One region of the Vibrio sp. VPAP30 genome, then DNA from elsewhere that is predicted to be linked to it. Evidence: predicted binding sites of a transcription regulator. Region 1 holds the regulator's gene; each other region holds the start of a gene.

Region 1 (8,377 bases):
ATTGGTTGGGATGTGCCATTTTACTCTTACCATATCAGTACCATTGTTCACTCATCGGCTAAGCTGGGTGTTAACAATGTGGTTAAACTGCTGACATTTGGTAATAACTACACCGGCTGCAGTGAAATCTGTACTCTGTTCTTAAGACCGTCTTTCCGCCAAGGTTTGAACGGCAGACTGATGTCGAAGTGTCGTTTTCTAATGATGGCAGAACATCCAGAAAGATTCTCTAAAACCGTTTTTGCTGAGATGCGCGGTGTATCGGATGAAGAAGGTAACTCACCGTTTTGGCAATGGCTGCAAGAGCATTTCTTCTCGATTGATTTTACTATGGCGGATTACCTAACGGGTATCGGTAAGAAAGGCTTTATCGCGGATCTTATGCCTAAACTGCCAATCTACATCAACCTATTGAGTAAAGAAGCTCAAGCGGTGATTGGTCAAGTTCATGAAAACACCAAACCTGCTTTACGCCTATTGGAAAAAGAAGGTTTCACTTGCCGTAACTATGTCGATATCTTTGATGGCGGCCCAACGGTTGAGTGTGATGTACGCAATATCGAGTCGGTTCGTCATTCATTCAGAGCGAAGGTGACTGTTGCGGAACACACCAGTTCTCAAGACTACCTAATTTCAAACACGTCGTTTGAAGACTTCCGCGCAACTGCTGCGAAAGCGGCTTACGATCAGGCTTCAGATTCAGTGATTTTGTCTCCTGAAGTGGCGAATGCCCTCAAAGTTAACGAAGGCGAATTCGTTCGCATGTTGGCTCAATAGAGCTTTGTATTAAGGAAAATGTCAAGGAACAAGCTATGACACATTGGATTGCGGGCGAATGGGTTGCAGGCCAAGGTGAGTCGATGAACTCACAAAGCCCATACAACAATGAAGTTATCTGGCAAGGCGACAGCGCAACACCGCAGCAAGTTGAGCAAGCGGTATCGGCGGCACGCAGTGCATTCGTTGGTTGGAAGAAATTAAGCTTTGCTGAGCGTGAAGCGATCGTTCTCGCTTTTGCGGAAAAGGTAAAAGAGAACAGCGAGCAAATTGCTGAAATCATCGCTAAAGAAACCGGTAAGCCAATTTGGGAAACACGTACTGAAGCGGCGGCGATGGCGGGTAAGATTGCGATTTCAATTCGAGCTTACCATGACCGCACCGGTGAAGCTCAGCGTGAGGCAGCAGGTAACCAAATCGTCCTTCGTCATCGCCCATTAGGCGTAATGGCGGTATTTGGCCCATATAACTTCCCAGGACACCTACCAAACGGTCATATCGTGCCTGCGCTACTGGCAGGTAATACCGTGGTATTTAAGCCGTCAGAGCAAACACCGTTAACGGGTGAGTTTGCGATGAAACTGTGGGATCAAGTTGGTCTGCCGAAAGGGGTGATCAACCTAGTGCAGGGTGCTAAAGAAACTGGTATCGCGCTGGCTGATTCTAAAGGCTTAGATGGTGTGCTATTCACAGGTAGTGCCAACACGGGCCATATTCTGCATAAGCAATTTGCAGGTCAACCGGGCAAGATGCTAGCGCTCGAAATGGGCGGTAACAACCCTATGGTGATCTCTGAAAATTACGGAGAAGTAGATGCGACCGTCTACACCATCATTCAGTCTGCGTTTATCAGTGCAGGTCAACGTTGTACTTGTGCACGTCGCCTGTATGTTCCAGTGGGTGACAAAGGTGACTTAATGGTCAGCAAGCTAGTTGCAGCAACCAATAAGATTCGTGTCGATCAGCCATTTGCTGAGCCTGCACCATTTATGGGGCCTCAGATCTCTAAAGCCGCTGCTGACTTTATTCTTGCAGCTCAAGCAAATCTACAAACGCTAGGTGGCGAGAGCTTAATTGAAGCTAAAGCCGGAGAAGCCGCGTTTGTAACACCAGGCATCATTGATGTTACCGCGATTGCAGAGCTGCCAGATGAAGAGTACTTCGGCCCGCTATTGCAAGTGGTTCGTTATCAAGGTTTAGAGAAAGCGGTTGAGTTAGCCAACGATACTCGCTTTGGTCTATCAGCAGGCTTAGTTTCTACTGACGATAGCGAATGGGAGTACTTTGTTGACCATATTCGCGCAGGCATCGTAAACCGCAATCGCCAGTTAACAGGTGCAAGCGGTGACGCGCCATTTGGTGGCCCGGGTGCATCGGGCAACTTACGCCCAAGTGCTTACTACGCAGCAGATTACTGTGCTTACCCTATGGCTTCGATGGAAGGGGGAGAAACACTTCTTCCTGCGACCTTAAGCCCAGGTGTAGAACTATAAAATATAATTAAATTTTAGGGATTTCCCTTCTAGCCTCCCCGAGCCGGGAGGCATTTTAAACGTCACAGGTTGAAGGCTATCTAATCAAACTTTCTGGACACATTTGGTTAGATGGCCTTTTTTATAATTAGACATATAACTACTGATACTCCATTTACGTAAACCACCCTTACAAGGAGGCGTTATGACGCCAGATGTTTTATTCCAACAGTTATGGAATGACTATATTCAACGCTTATGTCCCTCTGCTGAACAAGTCCACCAACTTCTGCAAGAAGATGAAGCGCTGATCAATGATCACATTGCTCTGCGTACTTTCAATGTAGAACCGCTGGGCATTGCTACGCTTGCACAACCATTCTTAGACGTAGGCTACAAGCCATGCGGTGACTATGTGTTTGAGAGTAAGAAGCTGGTGGCTAAACACTTTGAGCACCCAGATCCAAAACAGCCGAAAGTATTTATCAGCGAACTGAAAGTTGAAGAGTGCTCTGCACAGCTACAAGCTATCGTCGCTAAACTTGTCGAGCAGTTAGACTCCAGTAAGCTAAAAGGTCATGAGTTCTTGTATGGTGGTCGTTTGTGGGACATTAGCTTTGCTGACTTCCAGACGCTAGCTAAAGAGAGTGAGTACGCTTCTTGGCTGGCAGCGCATGGTTATGGTGCTAATCACTTTACCGTAAGCGTCAATCAGCTCAATGCGTTTGAAGAAGTAAAAGGTGTCAATGACCATCTACGCGATTCCGGCTTTACCATCAATGAGTTTGGTGGTGAAGTGAAAGGCTCTCCAGATGTGCTGCTAGAGCAATCGTCAACTATGGCTGATAAGGTCGAGGTGACCTTTACTGAGGGCAGTGAGGTTATCCCTGGTGGCTTCTACGAGTTTGCTAAGCGCTACCCAATGAGTAATGGTGAACTTTACCCAGGGTTTGTTGCAGCCTCTGCTGATAAGATCTTCGAAAGTACTAACGGGTAGAGATAAGAGTCGAGATTCGGGCTTCGCCCTGCGAGAGTTTAGAACGGGCTGCGCCTTTCGAGAGGGTGGGGTCTAATGGTGATGCGATGGAGCCTTAAGTCCTCAAGGTTTTGACAAAACGAGCCCTTAATAAGCCATAATTTTCTCGATTCTCGATTCTCGATTCTCGATTCTCGATTCTCGATAAACAAAAAGCCACCAATGTCTCCATTGGTGGCTTTGAAAATTTTAGCGGTTAATCGAAATTAACGAGTGCCGTAAACAACGATTGTTTTACCGTGGGCAGAAATTAGGTTCTGCTCTTCTAGCATCTTCAGAATACGACCTACTGTTTCACGAGAACAGCCAACGATCTGGCCGATTTCCTGACGAGTGATCTTAATCTGCATGCCATCTGGGTGAGTCATCGCATCTGGTTGCTTCGCTAGGTTTAATAGCGTTTGAGCAATACGGCCAGTTACGTCTAGGAATGCTAGGTCACCTACTTTTTGGCTAGTCACTTGTAGGCGACTTGCCATTTGCGATGAAAGGCGCATTAGGATGTCTGGGTTTACTTGGATAAGTTGACGGAATTTCTTAAACGAGATTTCCGCAACTTCACAAGGAGATTTAGCACGAACCCATGCTGTACGCTCTTGGTCTTCTTCGAATAGACCAAGTTCACCGATAAAGTCACCTTGGTTTAGGTAAGAAAGGATCATTTCCTTACCTTCTTCGTCTTTAATAAGAACCGCTACTGAACCTTTAACAATGTAGTACAAAGTTTCAGCCTTCTCGCCCGCGTGAATAAGCGTGCTTTTTGAAGGGTACTTATGAATATGACAATGTGACAGAAACCACTCTAATGTTGGGTCGGTTTGAGGTTTACCTAGAACCATAATATCTCACTTCCTCTGCAGGGTACGCTTGCCGCTTTCCATATTTTAGCTAAGCCTTAATCAAGACCTACTAGGATAAGAGCACTTTACAAATGCTGCAAGCCAACTTGTGTTTCGGTAAGAAATAGTATCCTTTTTCGAAAACGATTTCTTGATTTTAATCGGGTACAACTGGGGTTTTAGTACGCAAAACTGTGCACATGATCACGGTATGAAAAGTAATCGTGTTCTAGCTGTGAGTTTTAGCCAATTTTACCCGTTTCAATGAGCTGTTGGAGTATCGGACGTACGATAAGCTCCATTGCAAAACTCATCTTGCCGCCTGGCACAACAATTGTGTTGTGACGTGACATAAATGAACCATCAATCATTGCCAGTAGATATGGGTAATCGACGTTTTTAATTCCTCGTAATCGGATTACAACAAAACTTTCATCTAAACTCGGAATACCTTTGGCGTTGAGCGGGTTAGATGTATCTACGGTCGGTACGCGTTGAAAGTTAATGTGAGTGCGAGAAAACTGCGGTGTGATGTAGTTCAGATAGTCATCCATTGAGCGAACGATAGAGTCCATCACAGCTTCACGCGAATGACCTCGATCGCGCGTATCGCGGACGAATTTCTGAATCCATTCAAGGTTAACGATAGGCACCATGCCAATCAGAAAATCAACATGCTGAGATACGTTGACCTCGCCATCGACGACACCACCATGCAGGCCTTCATAAAACATCACGTCGGAGTTTTCTGGTAGATCTTGCCAAGGCGTAAAGGTGCCTGGCATTTGGTTGTATGGAACAGCTTCATCAAACGTATGTAGGTAACGACGAATTTGCCCAATACCTTCTTGGCCGTATTTTCGGAAGAATTCCTCAAGGCCATTGAAGTCGTTCGCTTGGGGGCCAAAGTAACTGATATGGCGACCTTGCTCTCGTGCCTTACGGATTTCGACATCCATCTCAGGGCGCGTGAAGCGGTGAAAGCTGTCTCCTTCAACCCATGCGGGTTTGACGTTCATCATGTTGAACATCTTGCGGAATGCTTCTGAAGTGGTTGTGGTACCGGCGCCTGATGAACCAGTCACCGCAATAATTGGGTGTTTTGCTGACATGACAAACCTTGTCGTAATCTAATCCTTTAAACGAAAACCACTATAGCACGCTTTAGTGGCTAATCACTGTATGCGATGCGTTAAAGTTTTCGCTTAAGTTGAATATCGACGGTTTCATGCAGCTCTGAAAATACCACAACTGCTTCACCAGACTCCAACTGTGTGCGTATCTGGTCAATTTTATCTTGCAGTGACACTTCAACATCTCCGTAGTCTGTCCCTTCGCGTAGTACAAACTCTCGAATGAGATTTTCCAATGTCTCTGGCTCGATTTGTTGCCATGGAATGATCATAAATACCTCTTTATTTTATGATTAAGACGCAGGTGATGGGTTAGGCCGAAACAGCCAAGCTTTCATAGTAAGATGGAAGAGCTTCTTCGAGCCAAAACCTTGGTTTTAGTGCACTGCCAGTGACAAATCCGACATGCCCACCTTGCTCGAATAGTCGATAGTCAATGTTATCGGGTAAGACGTATTTAGGGATGACAGCGTCAGTCATAAACGGATCATCTTTCGCGTGGATGATCTGGGTTGGTAGGGTGATTTCCTTAAGGCGATGGATTCCCGAGCAGCGCTGGTAATAATCTTCGGCATCTTTGAAACCGTGAAGTGGGGCGGTAATCAGATCATCAAACTCGTACAGCTTAGTAACACGTTTGATGTGCTGATAACTCAAACCAAGCTCACCTTTTAACAGGTGGTGTTTTTGCAGCGCACTTTTTTTCAGTGACGACAGCAGGTAGTTTTTATACAGCTTGGAGAAACCCTGTTCGATACGCTCAGAGCAAGCAGAAAGATCCAGTGGGGCAGAGACTATGGTCGCAGCATCAATCAAAGGCTCTTGATTGAATTTAGCTAGGTAGTTCGCCAGCATATTACCACCCAGAGAGATCCCGACTGCCACTTTGGTTTGTTGTGGGAACAGCGAATCAAGCTGCTCAAGGAACAAACGTGCATCTTCTACTTCACCAGAGTGATAGGCGCGGGCAAGCTTGTTCGGTTTACCGCTACAGCCACGAAAGTGCATCATCACAGACAGCCAACCCTGTTTGGCAAACGCATCCATCAGTCCATTAGCGTAAGGGCTGTAAAAGCATCCTTCTAAACCGTGGAATAAGACAAAGATGGGCTTGTCTTTTACTGACTTGTCATTGATATCTTCACTCCAAGCGATATCGAGAAAATCCCCATCTGGCGTATCTAGGGTTTGCCAAATCGGTTCAAACAACGCTTTTTTACGAATAAAGCGCGGGGCAAGAGTTTGTAGATGCGGATTGGCTAACCCTTTAGCGGCAACAAAATGAGTCATAAAGGCTCTCTAGAGATTGGCGATATTATCGATAGGCTCAGCAAAAGCCTCATACAGTTGCTCACCGCCCAATTGGCGGCAGTAACGTAAGGTAAGAGGTTCGGCATGATTGAGTTCTAGTTCTATTCCATTGATGCAATCGACAAGATCAGATTGCTGCTGTTTTTCTAATTGCAGCTCAAATTGTAGCGATTCACGATACAAGGTATCTGGAAGGTGGAGCTTTAGTTTACGTCTTAGCTCGCGGTAACTGTGCAGTAAGGCTTCTGAGCGGCCAAGGCACTCTTCGACCTTGTGCCAGTCTTGTTCTTGAAAGCAGACCTGCTGCTCATCAAGCCATTTGAGCAGCAGCAGAAGATTGACGTTACCTTTGAAATGGTTTTGCAGGTGAAGGCACGCCTCTTTTACTTCTCGCACACTGTAGTACTGCAAGCTAAATTGCCACAAACGTTCCAGTGTTAAAGAAATAACGACGTGCTTTGAACTCATTGGCTATTGAACTCCTGCTCCATATTCTCTAGCTCTTCTTGCAGAGCCATCCATTCCATTTCGACGTCTTCTAGCTCACTTTTGCTATCGGCCTGAATCGCTAACACTTCGTTAAGTTTAGCTTTATTTTCGGCATCATAAAGTGAGTTGTCTGATAATTGCGTTTCTGCTTCCGCCAGTTTAGTGCCCAACTTATCCATTTTTGTTTCAAGTTTTGTCAGGTTTTTGCGAATTGGTGCTGTTTGCTTGCGGAACTCCGCCTCACGACGTTTTTGATCTTTCTTTGCCGCGGCACTATTCTCTGAGCTTTTTTCTGGTTGTTGAGCTTGTGCTTCTCGGCGCTCTGCTTTTTGTTGTTCTGTCAGCCATTTGTAATAATCATTAAGGTCACCATCAAACGGTGCGACTTGGCGGTCGTGAACTAGGTACAAGTCGTCGGTTGTTGCGCGTAACAGGTAACGGTCATGCGATACAATCACCATTGCCCCTTCGAAGGTTTGCAGTGCCATCGTCAGTGCTTGACGCATATCCAGATCAAGGTGGTTGGTCGGTTCATCGAGCAGTAACAGATTAGGCTTTTGCCATACAACCAACGCCAGTACTAAGCGAGCTTTTTCGCCACCAGAAAAGGGTGCTACTTTCTCTAGCGCTTTCTCACCTTGGAAGCCAAAGCTACCCAGATAGTTACGCAGTTCAAGCTCGTTCTTATCTGGGGCTATTTGCATCATGTGTTGAAGCGGCGTTTCTTCTGGGTGCAGAGTTTCCAACTGGTGCTGAGCAAAATAGCCAATCTTAACCCCTTGTGAATACGTCAGATCACCACCTTGAGGGTTAAGCTCGCCAGACAGCAGCTTGATTAGGGTTGACTTACCCGCACCATTGCGACCCAGCAGACCGATGCGGCTGCCAGGGACTAGGTTAAGGCGAATTTTGTCTAGAATCAGGTTATCACCATAGCCTGCCGAGACTTCATCCATCATGAGAATGGGGTTTGGTAACGCATCTGGCTGTCTAAACTGAAAGCTAAATGGGTTATCAAGCTGAGCAGGAAGCACTTTCTCCATTCGTTCCAGCGCCTTAATTCGGCTTTGTGCTTGGCGAGCTTTGGAAGCTTTATAGCGGAAGCGGTCAATATAACTTTGCATATGCGACATTTGCTTTTGCTGCTTCTCAAACTGAGCTTGTTGTAGAATCAACTTTTGTGCACGCTGTTCTTCAAATGAAGAGTAGTTACCAGTGTATTCATTGAGCTGTTGGTTCTCGACATGAATGACACGAGCCACGATAGGATCTAAGAAATCGCGGTCGTGTGAAATAAGCATTAGTGTGCCCGGGTAGTTT
Region 2 (8,377 bases), on a different contig from region 1:
TTCTGTCGCCTCAGGTGTCTCTTCGGCAGGCATCATTACTTGGAACTGAGCTGCAATGTTCATAGAATTGACCATTTTGTTTTTCGCAGTTCCAGGATGTACGTTCACACCATGGAAAACGACGTCTGCGCTGGTGGCATTAAAGTTTTCAAACTCCAACTCACCGACTGGGCCACCATCAATGGTATAGGCCCACTCCGCACCAAATTTTTCAACATTGAATAGATCAGCACCTCTACCTATCTCTTCGTCTGGAGTAAAGCCAATACAGATGTCTCCGTGTGGAATATTGGGGTGATCGATTAACTCTGCAACAGCAGAAAGAATCTCTGCAATTCCCGCTTTGTTATCTGCACCAAGAAGCGTGGTTCCATCAGTGGTGATAAGGTTATGACCGTGTAACATATGAAGGTCAGGATATTGTATCGGAGAAAGGACTTCATCCCCTTTACCAAGTGCAATATCACCACCTTTGTAGTCATCAATTATTTGTGGTTTTACATTTTCACCGGATGCGTCAGGTGCAGTATCCATATGAGCAATAAAGCCAATAGCTGGCACCGGATAATCGACATTGCTTGGCAGCCTAGCCATAAGGTAACCATTGTGGTCTAAAGAAACATCCGACAAACCAAGTTCAATCAACTCTTGCTTAAGAAAATGTGCAAAAGTAATCTGCCCTTCACTACTTGGGCTTGCAGGGTTTACAGGATTTGATTGAGTATCAAAGACTACATAGCGCAAAAAACGTTGAACTAATTCATTCATAACGAAATCTCTTATTATTTTGATTGTGAAAGTGCGAACTCAAATCATCCTACGCTTTCTATTTTCGGAGATTTTGCTGTAAATCAGGTTTTAAGCGATCACTGCAATGCATCGCATAAAATTAAGTTTTTTAGATTTTGGATATAAAAAAACCGAATAGTTTCCTATTCGGTTTAATCAAAGAAAGTGTACTTTTTACAGTAGGATAAAGATACCCGCTAAACAAGCACTCATTAGATTAGCAAGTGTTCCAGCAAGCACTGCTTTAATGCCTAAGTTAGCTACCTCAGAACGGCGCTCTGGGGCAATAACACCGATTGAGCCAAGTTGAATTGCGATTGAACCAATGTTGGCAAATCCACACAGAGCAAAAGTAACTATAACTTGAGAGTGTTCTGATAGCATGGCTTTATGCTCAACAAAGTCAATGAATGCAACAAATTCGTTCATTACAATTTTCTGACCAATGTAAGAGCCTGCCATAAGCATTTCGTTCGAAGGTACACCAATTAACCAAGCTAATGGAGAGAACAGGTAGCCAAATAGAGCTTGCAGTGTCACACCCCCAAAACCAGCCACTTCACCTAGGCTTTCTAGTCCAGTATTTAACATTGCGATCACGCTGACAAAGGCAATCAACATAGTACCCACTGCAACAGCGACTTTCATGCCGTTCATTGCACCGCTTGCGAGGGCATCAATAACATTGCTTTCTTGCGCTTTGTCCATTGCAATGTCTGATTGATCGATTGGCGTTTCACGCTCTGGAACAATGATTTTTGCCATCATTAAACTACCAGGTGCCGCCATAAAGCTTGCCGCAATCAGATATTTAAGTTCAACACCTAAACCTGCGTAACCACCTAACACACTACCAGCGACCGACGCCATACCGCCCGCCATAACAGCGAACAGTTCCGAACGAGTCATTTTAGAAAGGAAAGGACGAACAAGAAGTGGGGACTCGCCTTGAGAAAGGAAAATATTACCAGTGGCGACAAGTGATTCAGCTTTGCTTGTACCTAAGAATTTTTGGATACCACCACCAATAAACTCGATGACTTTTTGCATGATCCCAAGATAGTAAAGTGCAGAGATAAGAGCACTGAAGAAAATGATGATAGGAAGAACGCGAACCGCAAAGATAAAACCAGTGTTCGCTAGATCACCAAATAAGAAGCCAATACCTTCGTCGGCAAAACCTAGTAAGCTAGAAACACCACTACTTAGGCTAGTTAACGCGGATTGTCCCCAAGGTAAGTAAAGCACTAAAGCGGCAAAGCCCACTTGAAGCAACAGCGCACGCGACACTGTTTTCCAGTTAATTGAACTACGACTTTCCGAAAGTAGAACCGCACACAAAAGTAGTGCGATTACACCGATTAAGCCAAACAAAACATTCATTAAAGATTACCTCTACAAGCATTGAATAGGTAGCTGGTCCGGTCCGTGGGGTCATTCACCATTCCCTGTGACGGCTTGTATTGGTAGAGCTGCAACTCTCAACCGGGCGCAAAGTATAGCGCCATATATGAGATATTCATCACATATTTTTACGCAAACGTTCAACTGCTCAATCAATAGACAGAATGTTGGATGAATAATGAGTTTCACACCAAATAGTTTCAGTTGGCCACTTTATTGAATAGGCATCTTGTTGCTATGAATCATTGAACCAAGATCACATATTTAGTTAATATATATTACAAATACAATAATTAGGTTTGCACTTAAGGGGAAAAGACCTAGTTTTAAATGAGAATTCTTAACGTACTTTTTGGTAGCGACATAGATTCTCTAACAACGTCAATGGCTAAAATTGCAAACACAACGAAGTTTGGCCCCGCTGTAGCGCGGGGCTTTTTTGTTTCCGAAGCCAAGTAGAAAATTCTAAAGAAATGGTTAGAATACTCGCCATTCATAAATTGTCAGAGTTACCGGATGCAACGCGATTACACTTATCACTGCTTATCTCAAATGCTACGAGAAGAGTTAGAAGAACTAAGCTTGAGAATGGTTCACCGTTTAGTACCAGAAGAGTCAATGACAGAGCTTTTTACTTTTGATTTAGATGAGACAGAAGACGAAGATAAGCTTCAAGAAGCACAGTTTGATGCGATGTTGCGTATGAATGCCATTGCGCTTAGTGAACTCCCTGCTTTATTTGAAGAGTCAGAAAGTAAACAACAAAATATCATACGTATGCAGCGCCTATTATTGTGGCATTTCTACTCTGTTTCTTTCCATCTTGAACGTGCGATACCTCTTGAGACACATTGCAACCACGTAGAAATTATAGTCAAGCAGGCACCAAAGAATGCTCTTGAATGGGTCACTACACTGACCGATCTGCTACGCCAATACTCGCAGATAGCACAAGGTTCCTAAACAAATCGTCAACCGTTTACCGTTGGCGTTGTAAAATTATCACTTGAATACGTTAAAACATTGACCATTTAAATGTGTTTTAGACATACTCAAACTTTAAACCTCAGAATGTATTAATGAATTGCGCTACCTAATTCTAATCTCTACCTTCTTATCTACTGCAACGTACGCGGACGGCAAAGTAGATTACTCCGATTGCCATAGTCAGCCAGATAGTGCTCAAATCCTCGATTCCGCTTTTAACTATGTAAATACCAAGCTTTGCGAGCCTGCGATTTGGTTTGATAGTTTTTTCGTTGATGAGCGTGTAGACCAAGACGCTCGTGCTGGCAGTACTGTTCGTTGGAGAAATGATTTCTCTTATGTGGAGGGTGAAGGCTACAAGTTTAAGACTCGATTCAAAGCGCGCTTTCATTTACCTAAGGTAACCAAACGACTTAAGGTGGTTTTCGAGTCGGATGAAGAAGATGATTTATTCGACTTGTTTCCGCAAACTAGCGAAGATGCCGAAAATACTCTTGGTCTTAGATACGATTGGCTAAGTAAAGAACGCTATAGTTTCAACGTTAAGGTCAATGCAAGACCCGGTATCGAAGGACGTTTTCGCTATACATACTCTATCAATGATGAATGGTTGCTGCGCGTTACTCAGAAGTTGTATCAGAAGAAAAGCGTAACGGGTGAATCTACCGATATTGACTTAGATTATTCAATCAACCGCGACTTTTTGCTTCGCTGGAGCAATTACGCTCAGTGGGAAAGCGATATCAAAGGCTGGGAAGTGGGTACAGGGCTTACACTCTATCAGCATGTTTCTGACCATCAGGCACTTAGTTATCAATTAAGTACCACGGGAACTAACCGACCTTTTCATTACGTTACGAACACTCACGCCTCCGTGACTTATCGACAGAATGTATGGCGAACTTGGCTGTTTTACGAGTTGATCCCTGAGTACAACTGGAACCGTGAAGAAGATACACAAAGAGAAGGTGAAGCAAAAATGACGTTTAGATTAGAAATCCTGTTCAATAATATTTAGCGCCAGAATAATTGCTGGCGCTATAAGCTTTTGCTATTCGTTTTCTAGTACTACACGTGCGTTTTGTGCTTGAATAGGTCGATTGTTTTTCCCCATCGCTTGTTTAAATAGTTGAGTTTGCTCCTGACTAAGTGTCTGTGCTTGTTTCAAAACGAACCAGCGCACGCCTTCTGAGCATGGCGGCGTTGTTAGCGAGCCGTTAAAGCGATAGTAATACTCGGTATCCGGGATCATATCCGCTACATCAATAAAATGACTCAACGAAACAGTTTGACCTGACTTTGGTAACGTCTCTAATAGAGTGGTAATTTCACTATTGCTAGTCGGAGACGTGTTATACATAACAGCCAGTACTGCTAGGTTGCCATTGCTATCCGCGTTTACGAAATGAGCTTCGAGCGGGAAACTTTGACTCTTGATTAGGTTTTCTGATGGTGTATGAAAGTGAAACTGAACGAGGTTAAACTCCTTACCATCAACAGTGAAAGTATTATCTCCTTCAACCACTCCTTGTAGCGTATGTCCGTTGTTGGTCAGCGCAGTGACCTTTCCAGAATAATCAAGATTTAACTCTGCGATGCTTGCCTTAACTTCATCTTTAACGTCTATTGGGCTTTGATTCTTTCCTGATTGGCACTCTGCACCAAATTCTCCCCAGTACTGTGGTCCGGTATCTCCCTCATAGCTCCATTGTGCAGAATGAGCAGTACCGACTAACGCTGTTGCTAAGCCAATTGATAATAGTGTTTTGTTCATTTTTATTCCTATAGTTCAATAGGGTCTACAGACCCTAACGTTCACAACCATAATACGTTGGTGAGAAATGCAATGAACAGATAGAAAACTATGATTACCTACAATAGTTGGAAGCAGGTGCAAAGGAATTGAAATCTATATGATTATCAACAGATTGTTGTGAGAGTTGACGCTGTTTTTAGCTTTGCTTGGCCAAAACATATCGAGTGCTTCGTCCGGCACCTGATTTTACTAAACATCCCTGCTCTACCAATGCAGTCAAGTGTCGAGTCGCTGTTGGTTTACTGACTTTCGCCACTTTGTGATATTGAGAGGTATTAATACCATCAACAAAATCACCATCAAGCATTCGATTTAGAACTTTTGCTTGCTCTGACGTCAATTGAGTCTGATCTACATCTCGCCAGAAATTGGTTTTCAACACCGTTTGTTGAATCTCTTTTAAGACTTCATCAAACGTTTCATTTAGGACGTCAAGAAACCATACTACCCAGTCGGTAATATCGACATCACCCTTCTGTGTTTTTTCTAATATTTCATAGTAGCTTTTGCGATTTGCAAGTATACCTACTGACATCGCATAAAAACGAACTGATTGCTGATCCGCTTGAGCTAAAGCCAAATCCGTTAGCAAACGAGTGATTCGCCCGTTGCCATCATCGAGTGGATGCAGAGTAACAAACCACAGGTGTGTGATGGCAGCTCGAAGCAATGGATCCAATTTCATGTCTTGCTTTGAATGATTAAACCATGCGACGAACTGGTCAAGATCGTTATCAAGCCTCTCTCTCCCCGGCGCTTCAAAGTGAACAATTGGCCTATCGATTCGCCCGGACACTACCTGCATAGGCGCTGTCCCTCTAAGCTGACCGCCAACAACTGGATTGAACAGCGTGTAGCCTTCAGGGAAAAGCCTATCGTGCCAATGTAGGATTCTTTCTAAGGTAAGAGGTGCATCAAGATTATCGACGGCATCAAGCATAATCTCGGCAAGCCCATCTGTTTGTTCCGTCGTTGGGAAAGGACGCTCTTCTGTCAAACCGAGTTTATTCGCCAGCGAAGAACGAACTGAAAATGCATTCAGTTTTTCACCCTCTATAGCACTAGAATGGACTATGTTCGCTAACAAGGTATCGAGCATACTTTGGTTCTGATCTTGAGGCCGGCTAGTCATCCTGCCCAGTAAGACACCTTGGTTTAATCGTGTCTTCCTAAGCAACGGATCTACGACCGCTTCATCCCAGAAAAAGTGAGGCCAATTCGTTTGCTCCCATATCCACATAACAATACCTTGATTTGAAAAATTACCTTATTCTGCTCATATTATGATGTGATTAAGGCATTTAATCAAATCATGTTGTGATGTGATTAAGGGGATTATTCGAATCACCCGTTAACTAGAAACAGTTAAATCTACAATACATTTTGGCTGGATATAAAAAAGACGCCTCGATTTAACTCGAGGCGTCATTCAATTCTGGGGCTTTCTAAGTGCAAATCAGGGCTATTTTTACTATTCACCTATCCAGATAACCAGTAAGTAGTTAGATAGTAACAAGCCTCAATTAACCTAGTATTGCCCTACTCCCAATCTAGGATAACCTTTCCTGACTTACCGCTACGCATAGCGTCAAAGCCTTGTTGAAAATCATCAATCTTGTAGTGATGTGTGATTATTGGCGTTAGATCTAGGCCTGACTGGATCAATGAAGCCATCTTGTACCACGTCTCAAACATTTCACGACCATAGATGCCTTTGATCACCAAACCTTTAAAGATTACTTGGTTCCAATCGATGCCCATATCTGATGGTGGAATACCTAGTAGTGCAATACGGCCACCGTGATTCATTGTTTTAAGCATCGAGTTAAACGCAGAAGGTACGCCAGACATTTCAAGGCCGACATCAAAGCCTTCTGTCATGCCAAGCTCTTCCATAACGTTTTCAAGCTTTTGCTCAGCAACGTTTACAGCGCGAGTCACCCCCATTTTACGAGCTAGATCTAAGCGGTATTCGTTGACATCGGTAATTACAACGTGACGAGCACCAACGTGTTTAGCGACTGCCGCGGCCATGATACCGATAGGACCTGCGCCTGTTATTAGTACGTCTTCACCAACAAGATCAAAAGACAGTGCCGTATGAACAGCGTTACCAAACGGGTCGAAGATAGAGGCTAAATCGTCAGAGATACCTTCTGGGATCTTAAACGCGTTAAATGCAGGAATAACAAGATATTCAGCGAAAGCACCCTCTCGGTTAACACCGACACCGACGGTGTTACGACATAAGTGTGTACGACCACCGCGACAGTTACGACAGTGACCACAGGTAATATGACCTTCACCCGATACGCGGTCGCCAATTTCAAAACCACGGACTTCTTGGCCAATACCTACCACTTCACCCACGTATTCATGGCCGACAACCATAGGCACAGGAATCGTATTTTGCGACCACTCATCCCAGTTATAGATGTGTACGTCAGTACCACAAATCGCAGTTTTCTTAATACGGATAAGAAGATCATTGTGACCAAGCTCTGGCTTGTCCACTTCTGTCATCCAGATGCCTTCTTCAGGCTTAAGTTTTGATAGTGCTTTGATTTTCATTACTTAATGATCTCCATGTCACGACCTACTTCGATAAATGCATCGATAGCGCGATCAAGCTGCTCACGTGAGTGTGCTGCTGACATTTGTGTACGGATACGAGCTTGACCTTTTGGTACGACTGGGAACGAGAACCCAATAACGTAAATACCTTTTTCAAGAGCACGCTCTGCAAACTCGGCCGCTACTTTAGCGTCGCCAAGCATGATAGGAATGATTGCGTGGTCTGCACCACCCATAGTGAAGCCTGCTGCTTCCATACGCGTACGGAAATGTGCTGCGTTTTCCCATAGTTGGTCACGAAGGTCACCGCTTTGTTCTAGAAGATCTAGCACACGGATAGATGCATTAACAATTGCAGGTGCAACAGAGTTCGAGAACAAATACGGACGCGAGCGCTGGCGTAGCCATTCGATGACCTCCGCTTTACCAGATGTGTAACCACCTGACGCCCCACCCATAGCTTTACCTAGCGTACCCGTAATAATGTCGATGCGATCCACAACGTCATGGTATTCGTGTGTACCAGCACCTGTCTTACCCATGAAACCAACAGCGTGAGAATCATCAACCATAGTCAATGCGCCGTACTTTTCAGCTAGGTCACAGATAGCGGGTAGGTTCGCTACCACACCATCCATAGAGAACACACCATCAGTGACGATAAGGATATGACGAGCACCGGCTTCTTTCGCAGCGATAAGTTGTTGCTCTAGCTCTTCCATATTGTTGTTTGAGTAGCGGAAACGCATCGCCTTACACAAACGAACACCATCAATGATTGAAGCGTGATTTAACGCGTCAGAGATG
Region 3 (8,377 bases), on a different contig from region 1:
AGAGTTTTTGGGACATGGCAGATAATGAACTACTAGAAGATCTAGACGTTCATTGTGTCTTCCCAGTAACAGAAGGCTTAAAAGCGTTCATCTTGAACTATCAAAAGAAGTACCGCATCCGCAGTATTTCTTTCTCGAAAGCACTTTAATCGTTTAACACGGTAGCCACGGATGGTTATCCCTTTCGCTGCAGCCTTTGTACCAATCCACTAGCTCTCTGAGTGCGAACCTTGATTCCGCGCTTCATTACCCGTTGATCGATATATAAGCTCAAGCGCTTCTTCGCGCGTGTAATTCCTGTGTAGATCAGCTCTCGGGTCAGTATAGGTGTATAATCAGGCGGTAAGACCATTAGTGTGTGCTCGAATTCACTGCCTTGAGATTTATGAATAGTCATCGCGTATGCAGTTTCATGCTCAGGCACTCTACTCGGCAAAACAGATTTAACACTGCCATCCGGTAACTCAAAAAAGACCTTTAATCTTGGCTGGTTTTCTGAGTCATCAAGCATACAAATGCCAATATCGCCGTTATACAAACCTAATGCATAATCATTTCTCGCGACCATCACTGGTCTACCGTGATACCAAAGCTCATCTTGGGTCTGAATAAGCTTTCTCGCTGCCAGCGCCCGTTCGATACGCTGATTGAGTCCAGCAACACCGAAGTCACCTTCACGAATAGCACATAGCAAGCGGCAGCGAGCAAAATGATCTAATACCGCTTTGGCTCGTTGCGGCATGGTTTCAACTTCGCCTGTTACTGAGTCTAATTGCGGTGTATCAATACGTTTAAGATAGTGGCTATATTCGGCAACTAACATCTGGATCATTTGATTGTAGTGCTGGCTATCAATTGGAAACTGAGCAATATCCGCGAAATCTTTTTGCCATACCCAATCGACCTTCTGAGCTGAACCAACATTGATCGCTTGCGCCAGTTGACCGATACCAGAGCGCGCATCAAATCGATAGCTTTTCTTCAATATACACAAGCTATCAGCAATAGAAGGCTGCGTATTCGTCGTGTGGGCGAGTGTTTCAAAACCGGTTAAGCGAGCAATTTGAGCCGCTTGACCATGGCTGAAACCGAATTGATTGAACGAGCAGATATCACCGAGTACCGCCCCAGCTTCTACCGAAGCCAACTGATCTTTGTCTCCCAACAAAATCAATCGAGCATGTTTAGGTAATGCATCGATCAATTTGTACATCATTGGTAAATCGACCATAGAGGCTTCATCTACAACCAGCATATCTAGATGGAGTGGATTATCCCGGTTGTGGCGAAACTCAGCACTATTGGGTAACGCACCCAGTAAACGGTGCAGTGTGCTCGCGTCAGTTGGAATCGCCTGCTTTAGCTCAGGTGCAACAGGCAACTCTTCCACGGCTTTGCCAATAGATTCCGTTAATCGAGCGGCGGCTTTGCCGGTGGGGGCCACTAGTTTGATCGTTGGTGGCTCACCTTTGCCATTTTGCGCATCCGAACTTTGTGCTTGTTCGATCAAGGCGGCGAGCAGTTTGGTTACAGTAGTCGTTTTACCAGTTCCCGGACCACCAGAGATCACAGCAAACCTTTTACTCAATGCAACCGCCGCTGCGACTTTCTGCCAGTTTACACAAGCGGCCAATGGCACTAGTTCATCGAGCACAGTGAGCTGCTCAATGTTTTTTGCTGCTAAGAGCTTTTGGTCTATGGTAGGCCAATCCAACTTATCCTCTGCCACGACGTCTAGATGGTCACAAACCATACGCTGTCGCATCACAGGTGTAGAATCACCTTGCTGCTGAGATTTATTAATTACTTCAAATAGATATCGATAGTTGCGAGCAAAAAGATGATCAAGAAGCTTTGATAGTTTTTGGATTTCAGTAGGCTTTAGGATCATGGGTGACCCAAAGCTATTCAAACGCTCAGCTAACGTCACTTCATAGTACCAATAGCGGTGTAAATAGAGTCGCTCACCATCAAATATCAGTGGTAGAGCTTCGCCCTCTTCAGCCAAGTTTTTAGCCACCAAACAAGAGCCATGGAGCAAGGATGCCCAGTCAATCGCAACCAGCGTTTGATTCAACTCTAATGCTGCTTCGCCAAACAAACCCAGCTTCGCAGCGAGATCGGTAGGCTGCCCTTCTGCGTCAAACAGAGGTAAGCAAATATGGCCTTTGCCAAGTTCGTGGCTAACCACACCTGCAATAAAAGCGATCTGATCATCCTGAGACTGGCTAGCGATAAAGCGGGCAAACTGATAATCAAGTTGTCTGATGCTGGGTTTATTTGCCAGTTGTTTAAGCACAGAAATAAGTGTGGTCATGATTAAAGTAACTCCATCTGGCCAGCTTGATTCGTTTTCCCGTCGACACTTTGCCCATCAATGAGTCTGTCCATATCGGTAAGAAACTCTAGGCTTGGTTTGGCAGAGAAAATGCCATGCTCGCTTTCTCCGTCCATCCCCCTAAGGAATAGGTAGTAGACACCGCCAAAGTGCTGATCGTAGTCATAATCTACGATTCGACTGCGTAAGAAGCGATGTAGCGCTAAGGCATAGATTTGATATTGCAGGTCATAACGATGATCTGCCATGGCAGATTTTAGCGCTTCTCCGTGATAGAAACTGACTTCGTCACCAAGATGATTCGATTTCCAGTCAAGGACATAGTATTTGCCTTGATGCTCAAACACTAAGTCGATAAAGCCTTTCAACATACCTTGAACGGTATAGAATCCTAGGTCGCCAGACTTAGCGGATAAAGGATCATGACGTTGGATTACACGGTTTAATGCGGGCGCCGCCAGTACCTCAATTGGTAGCAAGAACTCCATCTCAACTAAACGTTGGCTTGGACCTTTCTGGTTGAGCAGCAGAGATTTTCCATCCAGTGGTGTGGCTAGTACGGTATCAATCAACTGTTGTAATATCGGTAGCCAACTTGCGTCTAACTGCTCACTATCGAGAAGATGAGTGATAACCTCACTATTCGCTTCGCTAGTACTTGGCTCGGTAAATTCGACTTCTTCGAATATCGTATGCAGGAAAGTACCGGGTCTAGCGCCGCGCGGGAAGGTGAAGATGGTTTGCTCTGGTTCAACTAACTCCTCTTCATCATGCTCATCAGAAGAATCAATATCGAGATGCAATAAGTCGGTAAAGCCATCCGAGCTATGATGAGAGCCTTGTTTTACCAATCCAGAGTAACTAGTGATTCGCCAATCTCGATCAATAACACTTTTCAGCTCGCTTGCCGTTAAATCTTGTTGCTGCGAACTTGGGGCCACGAAGACCTCTTGTTGTAGCTCTGGTAGGTCACTTAATCGCACACTTTCAAGTCCATCCACATGCTGTTGGATTGCCTGAGTGAGATCATTGATCCCCCCTTCTTTACCATCTTGTAGCAAATATCCCATCGCACTATGATGAACACCGGTTGGTTCTTTGGTCGAGCGACCGTTTCTCAGTGGCGCAGCCCCGACAAAACAGCCATAAACGGCGCGGGTGAGCGCTACGTAGATTAGACGTAAATCTTCAGCAAGACGCTCTTTATCAGCTTGCGCCAAAGAAGCATCTTGCCCAGTAATATCTAAAATGGTTTTGTCTTGTTGCTCATCGTAGTATTTCGCTTCGCTAGCCTCGCGATAGCTGAGAACGAAAGGCAACAACACCAGATCATATTCCAGACCTTTTGATTTGTGGATCGTTACGATTTGCACCAAATTACGCTCTGATTCTAAGCGCTGGATTTGGTCTTCGCTGCCACCTAAGCCGTTTTGCGCATCACTGATTGCTTGAGCCAACCAACGCAGTAAACCATGGTCACTGTCTAGCTCTTGACTTGCTTGCTGTAGCAGCTCACCGATATGCATCAAATCAGTCAGTGCACGCTCTCCACCTTCTTCCTCTAGTAAACGCTCCGCAATATGTCTCTTGCTCATAACACTGCGCAACATGGGTAGCACACCTCGCTGAGTCCAGAGTTTACGATACTCTTTAAACTCATTGATTGCGTTTTCCCACTCATTTTCATCGTTGTTGAGCTTGTCTAAACCGCCCGCATCGAGAGCAAACATCTCAGAAGCCAAGCTTGCTCGTAAGGCACGATCATTTTCAGGTGTCAGCACCGCTTGCAATAGACGCTGAATATCTTGGGCGACAAGCGAGGTAAACACGCTGTCTCGGTTTGATAGGTAAACACTCGCAATACCTTGCTTTGCTAGTGCCTCTTTCACCATACGACCTTCATTACCGGTTCGCACCAATACCGCAATATCACCAGCCTGAATAGGATGACCATCTTTGCCATCTGCTTCTTTACCATCCATAAAGAACGCTTGCTCATTTTGCGCAGCAGTGAGAATCGTTTGGATTTGATCTGCGGTTGCCTTAGACATTGCCTTAAGATACTCGCCTTTAGGCAGAGGCTTTTCCTCCGCATCTTGCAGCCAGTAAGTGAGAGCGGGTTGCTTTTGACCACCAATAGTCCAAATACGTTTATCCGCGTAGGGGCTAGAGTCGACAGGCAAGAATGGAATATCTTTATCGTAAATAAACGGGCTTGAAGGCAAGTCAAAAATCTGGTTTACCGCTCTAACCATATCCGCGCTAGAACGCCAGTTAGTGCCTAGAGTGAAGTGCGACGAAACCTGATTACGCGCTTTGATGTAAGTAAAAATATCTGCGCCACGGAAGCCGTAGATTGCCTGTTTAGGATCACCGATCATGAACAAACCACATTCAGGGTTGTTCAAGTAGATACGGCTAAAAATGCTGTATTGAAGGGGATCGGTATCTTGGAACTCATCAATCATAGCTACTGGATAGAGAGTCCGAATCCGCTCTGCAAGTAGCTCAGATTCATCACCATCAATAGCGGCAGAAAGATTGGTCAGCAAGTCATCAAAAGAGAGCCACTGTTTCTGCTGTTTGGCTTTTGCCAACATCACACGACAATGTTCAATCGCATGGGCAAGCATTGGTGCTTTGAGGCCAATTGGCGCAGCAAGGAAAGCATCAATTGCTTCAAAAACAAGGTGCTGCGGCGCGGTGCCTTTCGGCGTTTTCTCAACCAAGGTATTTTGCGCAAACTTCTCCAGTTTGTCTGGATAGTCATAACCCGTTGTTTCCGTTGATGCCCACACATTGACCGCGTCGAGCCAAGTCGGTAAAGACTTTTTGCTGTAACTGCGTTTGTTGACGTCAGAGTCACTAATCAGGGCAAAAAAGTCATCCTGATGCTCTCGCCATAACGATTTCAATTCATCGATACGCTTTAGATTTTGTTGGTGTAAGTCCGCTAAACTTCCACTCATCGCCGCGACAGACAGGCTAAGTGGTGCACCTGTCAGATAGTTAGTCACATCGCGCAGTAAATCAGAGGGGGCATTCCAGATTCGGCGCACTTCTCCTGCTAAATTAAGCGGTAAAGGATAGAAATTACGTCGCCAGTAATCAGCTACAACCTGCGCTTTAAGATGACTCTCATCGGTCACAAATTCGTTGTTAAAGCGACTGCCTGATTCAAACGCATTTTGGGTTAGCATACGTTGGCAAAAGCCGTGGATGGTATAAACCGCGGCTTCATCCATTTGCCTTTCCGCTTGCAAAAGGATCTCTGCGGCTTGTTTGTGGTCACTGAACTCATCAAGTAAAGGCTCAATCACAGGGTCGCTACTTTTGCCTCGGGCAAAGGCAAGACGAGCATCATGAATACGAGCGCGGATTCGGTCTCTGAGTTCTGCGGTTGCCGCTTCCGTAAATGTCACCACTAAAATCTGATCAACCGTCAACGGCAGCTGATGCTTGGTCTCGGATGTACCATGACCGAGAAGCAACCTTAAGTATAAGCCAGCGATAGTAAAGGTTTTACCGGTACCCGCCGATGCCTCAATTAATCGTGCACCGTGCAAGGGAAAAGTCATGGCATTAAGCGGAGTAACCATTGACGTTGCTGTCATAAAATATTTGCCCTTTGTATGAAAAACCGAGATCCAAATGTGATCCAGACTTTAAAACGATTATTATTAATATAAATCCCTAAAAACTTGGGACTTTATGAGATCTTTCTCACGGTAGGCTCGTTCCCTAACCGCTACTATGCGCGCCATGTGTTGAGCAACTCCGAGCTTGTCTAAGCAGCCAAGTTGCAACAAACCGACAGAATAATGGTCCCTCTGACCTGTGGCCGTACAGCGAACGCCCTACACTATAATGATTTACTGGCGGCCACCTACTTTCCTTCAACCTGTTTTCCACTAAACTGATCTATTGCGCGTCTTCACTCGTCTTTACCTCAAGTCGAGGGGTTTGCAGTACCAATGCTGTAATAGTACGTGCCTGCGCTGCTAAACTGTCGTTCCAACTTGGCCAGATACGCGAGATGTAAGGGTTATTGCCTTCACCTGCGGCCATGAAGCTATCGTTAAATGTATCGGCCATTTTCTTGAGTGATTTCTCTTCATCATCTGCCCAATTGCCACGACTGAATCCCGCTTCAACACCAGCTAATGCAGTTCTCGGGAAATAGCACAACGGCTCGGTCATGCCTTGGTAGAACAAACGAATCAGCTCAGATAACAAGCTATGAGCGTAGCTAGGGTCTGCAATTTCAGGGTAGATAAGATGAACAACCCCTTCCTTGCGATCATAACCAATCATATGGGTGCGCTTACTGATGCCCATCGCCGACATAGCTAGGTGGTCTATCCACGCGGACAGATAGTCTTGTGAGCGAATCTTACCGCTGCGAAAGCGAATCAAGCCCGACTGATAATACTGTGTCAGCCAGCCAGTTAGGTTGATCTTTTTATCCTCACCTAAGACATCAAATGTCAGTTTTACTTCGAGGTCATTATCTTCGCTGCCACATAAGAAGGTCAGCTTTTCCACCAGCTCCTGCGCTTGAACTCGGTTAGTTTCAAATTCAATATCCCCAAATGCGCCAACCGGTAATTTCCCTTGCGCACGTTGCTGCTTAACAAAGCTTTCAATCACACCCTTGCTATCTTGACCACCAGAAAGCTGCTGTTTGAGTAAGCTATCCAATAAACTGTCGCGCATTTGATAGCTTTCTAAGCCATTGAGCACAAAAGGTTCGTCATCTTCCATAACCGGAAGCGGTGGCTCAAACATCACTTTTAAGCGGCGATTAAAAAAGTATTGCACCGGTAAACGCCAGAAGCGTTGCAGCTCAACTAAATCCAGCTCTAATGGGTAAGTGGCATCGAGTAAGTAATCTTGCAGTTGTCGATTAAATTCACCGCTTACCTGGCCTAATCTATTCACCGCAGGCAGCCACTCTTTAGCATAACTTGACTGCTCACCAACAAACGCTGCTGCGCTAAACGGCACCATAGAGTGGTGAGCAATGAGTACTGCTAGCAGCTTTTCTCCAGACTCATCACTCGCTAACGCCTCATCTCCATCTAGGCAGTAATTTTGGTGACAATACTCCATTAGCTCAGAAACCAGCACCGATGGCACACGCTCAGTATTGTCTTGGATTGAGCGACCAACATAGCTGATGTATAGCGTTTGCTGTGCAGACAGCACGGCCTCTAAGAATAGGTATCGGTCATCATCTCGGCGAGAGCGATCCCCTGGTTTGGTTCGTCCATTCATCAGATCGAAGCCCTCTGGCGGCATAGAACGTGGATAAACACCATCATTCATGCCCAGTAAGCAAACCGTTCTGAATGGAATAGAACGCATCGGCATCAAAGTACAGAAGTTAACTTGCCCAGCAAGGAAGCGTTGGCTGATCCGCGTCCCTGACAGCTTGTTGTTCAAATAGGTGGTAATAATCGCCGGAGATAATGATTGCTCGAAGGCTGCGTCAGTCAGTTGCTCTTTTAAATTGGCTAAGGTGTCACGAATCGACTTCAGCGCCGCCTCACCTTCCAGTTCAACACTAAAGAAATCATCCAGCAGCAAGGTTAGTATTTCACGCCAACTATCAATTGATTGAGTTTGTAGCAGTTTGTGTCGGTAATCGCTGACCGCCTCAATAAAGTGCGCCAGCTTGCCCGCTAACTCCGCGCCCATTCCTTGCACTTCATTGTAAGGTGAAAGCGCCCCTGACCTTGATTCAAACAACCCTGCTAATTCTGGCATAGCGTAACCAAGTAACATACGCTCAATACCAAACTGCCAAGTATTTTGTGCGGTTTCAGGTAAATCAAACTCTTGTCCTGTGGTCGCATTCAATCCCCAGCGAATACCCGATTCCTCTACCCACTGTTTGGCTAAAATAAACTCATCTTCCGTTAAGCCGAATCGAGCCAAGATCGCTGGAGTTTCAAGCAGTTCGAGTAACTCAGACGCCAAACAACGGGTGTTTGGCAGGTTGACCAACTGCATAAATGCATTAAGGATTGGGCTTTC
Region 4 (8,377 bases), on a different contig from region 1:
GTTTGCTGGGCGCTTCTCTGGTGGGATCGGCATGATCTCAACCTGAGTAACACTTGCTGCTTTATGACGGTTAGACGTACCAACACAGTCAGAACCAGTATCACCACCACCGATAACCACAACGTGCTTGTCTTTGGCGTGAATTTCTTCACCTTTAAGATCCATGTCGTTTGCGCGGCGGTTGTTTTGACCTAGGAATTCCATTGCGAAGTGAACGCCTTTCAGTTCACGACCTGGAACAGGAAGGTCACGTGGAACCGTTGAGCCACCGGTTAGTAGTACCACATCGAACTCTTGACGAAGCTGTTGCGCATTAACGTCAACACCGATGTGTTGGTTTACTTTGAACTCAACGCCCGCATCAGCCATTAGGTTGATCTTACGATCAATCACATCCATGCCCAATTTAAAGTCTGGAATGCCGAAGCGCAGGAGACCACCGACTTTTTCGTCACGCTCAAATACTGTCACTGAGTGACCAGCACTGTTTAGCTGTTCAGCCGCAGCAAGCCCCGCAGGACCTGAGCCGATAATCGCGATGGTTTTACCTGTACGAGAACGAGGTGTTTTCGGTTTTGCGTACCCTTTACGGTATGCAGTTTCTACAATCGTTTTCTCGATGTTACAGATAGTGATAGGGTCTTGGTTGATACCGAGAACACATGCACTCTCACAAGGAGAAGGACATACACGACCAGTAAATTCAGGGAAGTTGTTGGTTGAGCTTAGAATGTTCCAAGCTTCTTCCCAGCTGTCACGGTAAACCGCGTCGTTAAATTCTGGGATGATGTTGCCAATCGGACAACCGCTGTGACAGAAAGGAACACCACAGTCCATACAACGAGAAGCCTGAGTATTGATCTTGTCACCAAACTCTTCGTTCAGAACGAATTCTTTGTTGTCTTCAATACGAACCGAAGGGTCGAGCTTGTTTGGAAGCTCACGACCATGTTCTAAAAATCCAGTAGGCTTACCCATTATACTGCCTCCACTTGTTCCGTTTGTGCTTGCTCTGCTTCAGCCTTACGCTTCTGAAGTACCGCTTTGTAATCACGCGGCATTACCTTAACCATGGTTTCTAGGCTTGCTTCAAAGTTGTCTAGGAAAGACTGAGCAACTTCACTTCCTGTGAATTGAACTTGCTTAGTTAGCATATCTTTCAGTAGTTCGCGATCTTCTGCTTCGATTGGATCTAGGTCTACCAATTCAGGGTTTAGCTTGGTTTCGAAGTCGCCTGACTTATCCCAAACGTAAGCCACACCGCCACTCATACCAGCTGCAAAGTTGCGACCTGTTGAGCCAAGGATTACTGCGACACCACCTGTCATGTATTCACAACCGTGGTCACCAACACCCTCAACAACAACTTTCGCGCCTGAGTTACGTACACAGAAACGCTCACCAGCCATACCGCGGATGTATGATTCACCCGACGTTGCACCGTAGAAACATACGTTACCAACAACGATGTTATCTTCAGCGACGATTGAAGATTTTGCGTCTGGGTAAAGCACTAACGTACCGCCAGATAAACCTTTACCCCAGTAATCGTTCGCATCGCCTTCTACCTCGAACTTCACGCCCTTAGCCAGGAAGGCACCGAATGACTGACCCGCAGAACCTGTAAACTTGACGTTCATTGGCTGTGGTAGACCTGTATCTTTGTAAACCTTAGAGATTTCGTTCGATAGCATGGTACCTGCAGAGCGATCCGTGTTGATGATAGGGAATTCAGCATTCACTGCTTCGCCTTTTTCAAGTGCAGGGATAGCAGCTTGAATCAACTTGCGGTCTAGAACTTGTTCTAGGTTGTGGTTTTGCTCTGTTTGGTTGTAGATGCCATCGCCTTCACGTGCTTGCTCGATATGAAGCACAGGTGATAGGTCTAGGTTCTTGTATTTCCAGTGTTTGATGTCTTCACGAACTTTGAGTTTGTGCGACTGACCAACCATCTCATCGATAGTGCGGTAGCCAAGTTCAGCCATCACTTCACGTAGACCTTCAGCCATGTAGTGGAAGAATGTCACTACGTCTTCTACGCGGCCATCAAAGCGCTCACGTAGAGTCTTATTCTGAGTTGCGATACCAACAGGACAGGTGTTCTTGTGACACTTACGCATCATGATACAACCTTCAACAACCAATGCTGCTGTTGCCACGCCCCATTCCTCAGCACCTAGCAGCGTTGCTACTGCAAGGTCGCGAGGTGTTTTCATCTGACCATCAGACTGAACCACGATACGGTTACGTAGACCGTTCTTGATTAGAGTTTGGTGCGTTTCTGCTAGACCAAGCTCCCAAGGTAGACCTGTGTGACGGATAGACGACATCGGTGATGCCCCTGTACCGCCATCGAAGCCGGCGATCAAGACAACGTCTGCTTTGGCTTTCGCTACACCTGACGCGATAGTACCTACGCCAGCTTCCGAAACGAGCTTAACGTTGACACGACCAGCGCGGTTAGCGTTCTTCAAGTCGTAAATTAGCTGGGCCAAATCTTCGATTGAGTAGATATCATGGTGCGGCGGTGGTGAGATTAGACCGACACCAGGAGTCGAGTGACGTGTTGCACCGATCCAGTCATCAACTTTATCACCTGGTAGCTGACCCCCTTCACCTGGTTTCGCACCTTGAGCCATCTTGATCTGTAGCTCATCTGCGTTAGTGAGGTAGTAAGAAGTCACACCGAAGCGGCCTGAAGCAACCTGTTTGATTGCTGAGCGTTCCCAATCCCCGTTCTCTTTGCGCTCGAAGCGAGTTGGGTCTTCACCACCTTCACCAGAGTTCGATTTCGCGCCAATGCGGTTCATCGCAACTGCCAGCGTTGAGTGTGCTTCGTACGAGATAGAACCGAATGACATCGCACCTGTTGCGAAACGCTTAAGGATGTTTTCGATTGGCTCGACTTCTGCTAGCGGGATTGAACCAGCTGGGTTTTTAACAAAATCTAGCTGGCTACGCAGTGTTGCTGCGTTATCGCCTTGATCATCAACTGCTTTCGCGTATTCCTTGAACTGGGCATAATCTTTGTTGCGAGTCGATTCTTGCAGTAGTGAAATTGTCTCAGGGTTAAACAGGTGTTTTTCACCACGCTGTTTCCACTGGTAAACACCACCGACATCAAGAACTTGTACTGGAATTTCACGTGTAGGGTAACCAATGCGATGACGCACTAGTACTTCTTTCGCGATATCGTCAATCGTTAGACCTTGGATGCGTGAAACCGTACCTGTGAAGTACTTATCGACAACGGACTTGCTGATACCTAGCGCTTCGAAGATCTGTGCTCCGTGGTAAGACTGTAGCGTCGAGATCCCCATCTTAGAGAAGATCTTCAGTAGACCGCCGTTGATAGACTTACGGTAGTTCTCAAATAGATCACGAATATTTGTTTCAGGATCAAGCTTCTTAGTGCGCTGCAGTTCAACCATAGTTTCGATAACTAGGTATGGGTTAACAGCGTTAGCACCATAACCGACAAGCGTTGCGAAGTGGTGCGTTTCACGTGCATCACCTGTTTCAACCACGATATCACACTTGGCACGTAGACCTTTACGGATCAGGTGGTGGTGAACAGCACCAACGGCCAGCATAGCTGGAATCGCGGCGTGGTTAGAGTTAACGGCACGGTCAGTTAAAAGGATGATTGAGTAACCATCGATGACTGCATCTTCAGCATACTGACAGATACGCTTAAGCGCGCGCTCTAGTTTACCTTCGTCTTCGCTTGCTTGGAAAACAATGTCTAGCGTCTTGGCTTGAAGGTGTTCGTTATCAATCGCACGCAGTTTCTCAAGCTCAGAGTTAGATAGAACTGGAGACTCAAGCTCTACTTTTTGACAGTGCTGTGGTGACTCAGCAAGCAGGTTCTGATCTTTACCTAGGTAAGTGTTCAGAGACATAACCATGCGCTCACGAATCGGATCGATAGGTGGGTTGGTTACCTGAGCAAATAGCTGTTTAAAGTAGTTCGAAAGATGTTGCGATTGGTGCGAAAGAATCGCTAGCGGCCAGTCAGCACCCATTGCTGAAAGTGGCTCTTTGCCATCCTTCGCCATAGGTACGATGATTTCGTTAACTTCTTCTGAACTTACGCCAAATGCTTGCTGCTTGTGCAGTAGCTTCTCTGGTGATGGTTGGTTGAATTCGTTACTTGCATCAGGCAGCTTCTTCAAACTCAGTAGGTTTTCTTCAACCCACTTTTCGTATGGCTGCGCTGATGCAATGCCATCTTTCACTTCTTCATCAGAAATGATGCGGCCTTGTTCTAGGTCAGCAACGAAGATTCGACCTGGTTGTAGACGACCGCGGAACTCAACGTTCTCAGGCTCAATCTCAACAACACCAGACTCAGAAGCCATCACTAGGAAGTCATCTTTGGTCACTGTGTAGCGAGAAGGGCGTAGACCGTTACGGTCAAGCGTCGCACCTACTTGAACACCGTCAGTGAAACACACCGATGCAGGGCCATCCCATGGTTCCATTACGTTTGCGTGGTATTGGTAGAACGCGCGACGAGTTGGGTCCATGTTTTTGTTTTCTTGCCATGCTTCAGGGATCATCATCATCAACGCATGTGGCAGGCTGCGACCAGATAGGACTAGGAGCTCAAGTGCCATATCGAAGTTAGATGAATCCGAGCTACCTTCCTGACAGATAGGCAGTAGCATGTCGATCTCTGCTTGAGTAAACAAGTCAGATTCAATGATCGCCTCACGAGCTTTCATCCAGTTCAGGTTACCGCGAACTGTGTTGATTTCACCATTGTGAGCAATGTAACGGAAAGGCTGAGCAAGACGCCAGCGTGGGAATGTATTGGTAGAGAATCGAGAGTGAACAAGCGCAAGCGCACTCACCATTGTTGGATTCTGTAGATCTAAGAAGTATTGAGGTACTTGCTCTGTCGTTAGCTGACCCTTGTACACCACTGTCTTGTAAGACATTGAGTTGATGTAGAAGTCATCACCAATATTCGACACGCTTTCTAGACATACGCGAACAGTGTAATTTCGCAGTACGTAAAGCTTACGCTCTAATTCTTCAGGCGTAATACCTGGCCCGCCAGAGACAAACACATGCTCAAATTGAGGCTCGGTGCTTAGAGGATCTGCGCCGATCATTGAGTTGTCAGTTGGTAGAACGCGGTAACCAATAACGTCTAGCTCTAGACGCTGTGCATTACGTTCTAAAATATCGCGACATTGCGCTCGTTTGTGTTCATCTTTGGGGAAAAGTACAACACCGACACCGTATTTCTCAAAAGAGGGTAGCTTGATAGCAAGCTTTACCGTTTCTTCTAACAGAAATTCATGGGGCTTTTGCAATAAGATACCTGCACCGTCACCACTGCACGGGTCACAACCTTGACCACCACGGTGTTCCATACGGGCTAGCATATCCAGTGCCTGAGTAACTACTTCGTGTGATTTACGGTTTTTAAGGTGAGCAACAAAACCGATACCACAAGCGTCATGCTCCAGTTCCGGAGTGTATAGACCTTGGGCATTTTGCTCTCTATCTACCATAGATACATCCTTCCAGTTCAATAGGCGCAAATGTGCTAGTCGAAACTAGTTCAGTTCTACGTCCTGTCCTTTATAATTTTGATTCGAAGTCAGCCTAGGTTGGCGACTTTGATTCCTTTCCGTATCTCGCAGAAAAATATTGCGAGAAAAACAATCCTTGGTGGAATCCCGTTTTTTAGCATCACAATCTAGTGATTTATATAGGTGGGAGTGGGATAACACCGACGTTTCACCGAGTTTTTATGTAACTAAAATCACAAAAAACAGCGAAATCTGTAAGTATCCTACAATTTAGTGAGGATGAAATGCAATCAAAACTCGATGCTGTTGCCCACTTTTTTTGGGTTATAAATGAATATTATGTTTAACTTTTGCGTAACAATCTGAGCGAGGCACGTTATTTTTGCATGTTTATTGATATTGATTAATGCTTCGCTTGTTTGAAATCGTTACTTTGCCTCCTCCATTTTTTTCATAATTGTAATTAAATTACACAGATCTTAATGAGATTTATTTCGATTCGGGTAAGAGGTCAATAATGCAGCTTCATGAGTTGGTCAATACCATCGGACAAGATTTACAACGTCGCTACGGTGAAAAAGTCCATAAGCTAACGCTTCATGGTGGATTTAGCTGCCCTAATCGAGATGGCACAATAGGTCGAGGTGGCTGTACGTTTTGCAATGTTGCTTCATTTGCCGATGAACAAGCTCAGATCAAAAGCATCCAAGACCAACTGACAGACAGGGCAGGAGAGATTGATCGTGCCAAGCGTTATCTCGCATACTTCCAAGCCTATACCAGCACATATGCCGAAGTTCAGGTGCTTAAGAATATGTACGAAGAAGCGCTTAAAACAGCCGACATTGTTGGCCTCTGTGTCGGTACTCGGCCTGACTGTGTGCCAGATGCCGTTTTAGAGTTACTGTCAAGCTATGTAGAGCAAGGTTACGAAATCTGGCTTGAACTTGGATTGCAAACGGCGAACAACCGCACTCTTAAGCGTATCAATCGCGGTCATGACTTTGAGTGCTATGCGGAGATCACTAAGCGCGCTCGTGCACTGGGGATCAAGGTCTGTACTCATCTTATCGTAGGATTGCCTAAAGAGACCCGAGAAGACAATACTGAGACTTTAAGCAAGGTGCTTGATGTTGGGACCGATGGCATCAAACTGCATGGATTGCATATTGTTGAAGGCAGTACCATGGCTAAGGCATGGAAAGCGGGCAAATTAGACGCCCCTGATCTAGAGGGATATGTTGCGATCGCGAGTGAACTGATTCGCATGACGCCACCAGAAGTGGTTTACCATCGAGTCTCTTCTGCAGCTCGTAAGCCGACACTACTTGCTCCACTTTGGTGTGAGAATCGCTGGCTTGCTATGACGGAAATAGGCCGAACACTTAATCGTGAAGGTGCACAGGGGTCATTAACAAATCAGTCATTTATATATACAAAACCAATATTAAAGGCTGATTGTTGAGCAATAAGCTGATATCTTTTATACACTTACAAAGGTGTAATAAAGATAGGTTTGAGAAGCTGAATGGAACAAGTATTAGTTTGGTTGTGGGACACCTCCCACGGGCATGGATTTGATCTTGTTGTCATTTTGCTCTCGATCATTACCGTTGCTGTCATTTACACCCGACACCAAACTCATTTAACGCAATTACTGCGAACAGCCCCCATTGCACTGCTTTTAGTCGATAGTAAAACGGGGGAACTAAAGCTGGCTAATATCGTAGCCAATCAAGTTCTAGGTGTGCGTAAGGTTGGCAAAAGTTACCTGTTACCTGAAGTAGTGACTCCTCAATTTATTCTTTCGATCTTGTCTCCCAAGGCTGATGGCATAATTACCGAACAGAAACTTAGTTGGCCGATATCAGAAAGTCGCGTCATCAAGTTAAATGTCACAGGTCGAAAGACTACTTATCGTCGACGCCCAGTTTGGTTACTCTATTTCACTCCCTACCAAATCACAGATCTTGAATTGAAGAAGGAAGTCGATTCACTTTCAATGATCAAAAGCGCTTTTGATAATTTGTCTGAGCTGGTGTTTATAAAAAACAATTATGGCGAAATCATTTCAAGTAATCGCGCTTTTCAACGTTTTTGGAATAACAGAGAAGAGGAAGGGGCAGCAGATATTCAAAGCGTGATTAAGGGGAGAGCGAGTAAACGTAGCTGGACGACCAACCCCGCAGGAAGAAGTTGTCTACTAGAGAGTTACCAAAGTGTTTTGATCTCACCAGAAGGTGAAAAAATTGGCACATTAGGTATTAGCCATGATGTGACTGACTGGCATGATATGCAGCAAAATCTACGTGACGAAATGGAGAAACGTAAAGATACTGAAGTGGCTTTGGCACAAAGAGATACCATATTACAAAATATCCTAGAGTCTAGCCCTGACTCTATTGGGATCTTCAATGAGAATATGGTTTATCAAGCATGTAACCAACCTTTTGTTAAAGCGTTAGGGATATCAGATGTCGATGAGCTGATTGGCAAGCGATTGCAAGATGTGATTCCAAATGAAACTTATGCCCGCCTGTCTGAAACAGATAAAAAAGTACTCTATGAGGGTAAGTCACTGCGTTATATCGACCGTGTTATAAGCAGTAATGGGCAATACACTTGGTATGATGTGGTGAAATCTCCATTCAGAGATCCAGCTTCAGGGACCAATGGCGTGCTTGTGATGGCGCGTGATGTTTCTGAGCGATATTTGGCTGAGCAGAAACTTGAAGAAGCGAACCAGGAGTTAGAACGGTTGAGTTTTATTGACGGTCTGACTCAAATTTCAAACCGTCGCCGTTTTGATGAACAACTGGAAACCTTATGGT

The links. The regulator CRP, encoded in region 1, controls carbon source genes, mostly activating them, when cyclic AMP is high. The targets are predictions, from matches to a motif close to TGTGANNNNNNTCACA.
Region 2: the regulator CRP is predicted to act here: its motif matches at 2,301-2,316, upstream of ZX61_RS19105 (NupC/NupG family nucleoside CNT transporter).
Region 3: the regulator CRP is predicted to act here: its motif matches at 6,051-6,066, upstream of recB (exodeoxyribonuclease V subunit beta).
Region 4: the regulator CRP is predicted to act here: its motif matches at 5,769-5,784, upstream of gltB (glutamate synthase large subunit).

Annotation. Positions count from the first base shown of each region.
Region 1 covers NZ_LBLS01000019.1:181,956-190,332, forward strand. Annotated here, with positions in the region: gene astA (arginine N-succinyltransferase) at 1-777, shown strand, start outside; gene astD (succinylglutamate-semialdehyde dehydrogenase) at 813-2,270, shown strand; gene ZX61_RS08605 (DUF1338 domain-containing protein) at 2,455-3,246, shown strand; gene crp (cAMP-activated global transcriptional regulator CRP) at 3,492-4,124, opposite strand; gene ZX61_RS08615 (phosphoribulokinase) at 4,367-5,236, opposite strand; gene ZX61_RS08620 (YheU family protein) at 5,317-5,529, opposite strand; gene ZX61_RS08625 (hydrolase) at 5,570-6,547, opposite strand; gene ZX61_RS08630 (TIGR02444 family protein) at 6,557-7,036, opposite strand; gene ZX61_RS08635 (ABC transporter ATP-binding protein) at 7,033-8,377, opposite strand, start outside.
Region 2 covers NZ_LBLS01000038.1:296,444-304,820, forward strand. Annotated here, with positions in the region: gene pepT (peptidase T) at 1-768, opposite strand, end outside; gene ZX61_RS19105 (NupC/NupG family nucleoside CNT transporter) at 964-2,172, opposite strand; gene ZX61_RS19110 (hypothetical protein) at 2,710-3,156, shown strand; gene ZX61_RS19115 (hypothetical protein) at 3,278-4,198, shown strand; gene ZX61_RS19120 (carbonic anhydrase) at 4,232-4,954, opposite strand; gene ZX61_RS19125 (Fic family protein) at 5,133-6,236, opposite strand; gene tdh (L-threonine 3-dehydrogenase) at 6,536-7,567, opposite strand; gene ZX61_RS19135 (glycine C-acetyltransferase) at 7,567-8,377, opposite strand, start outside.
Region 3 covers NZ_LBLS01000043.1:117,157-125,533, reverse strand. Annotated here, with positions in the region: gene ZX61_RS24405 (hypothetical protein) at 1-149, shown strand, start outside; gene recD (exodeoxyribonuclease V subunit alpha) at 176-2,317, opposite strand; gene recB (exodeoxyribonuclease V subunit beta) at 2,320-5,952, opposite strand; gene recC (exodeoxyribonuclease V subunit gamma) at 6,260-8,377, opposite strand, start outside.
Region 4 covers NZ_LBLS01000008.1:167,633-176,009, reverse strand. Annotated here, with positions in the region: gene ZX61_RS01260 (glutamate synthase subunit beta) at 1-978, opposite strand, end outside; gene gltB (glutamate synthase large subunit) at 978-5,525, opposite strand; gene ZX61_RS01250 (TIGR01212 family radical SAM protein) at 6,064-7,011, shown strand; gene ZX61_RS01245 (sensor domain-containing diguanylate cyclase) at 7,075-8,377, shown strand, end outside.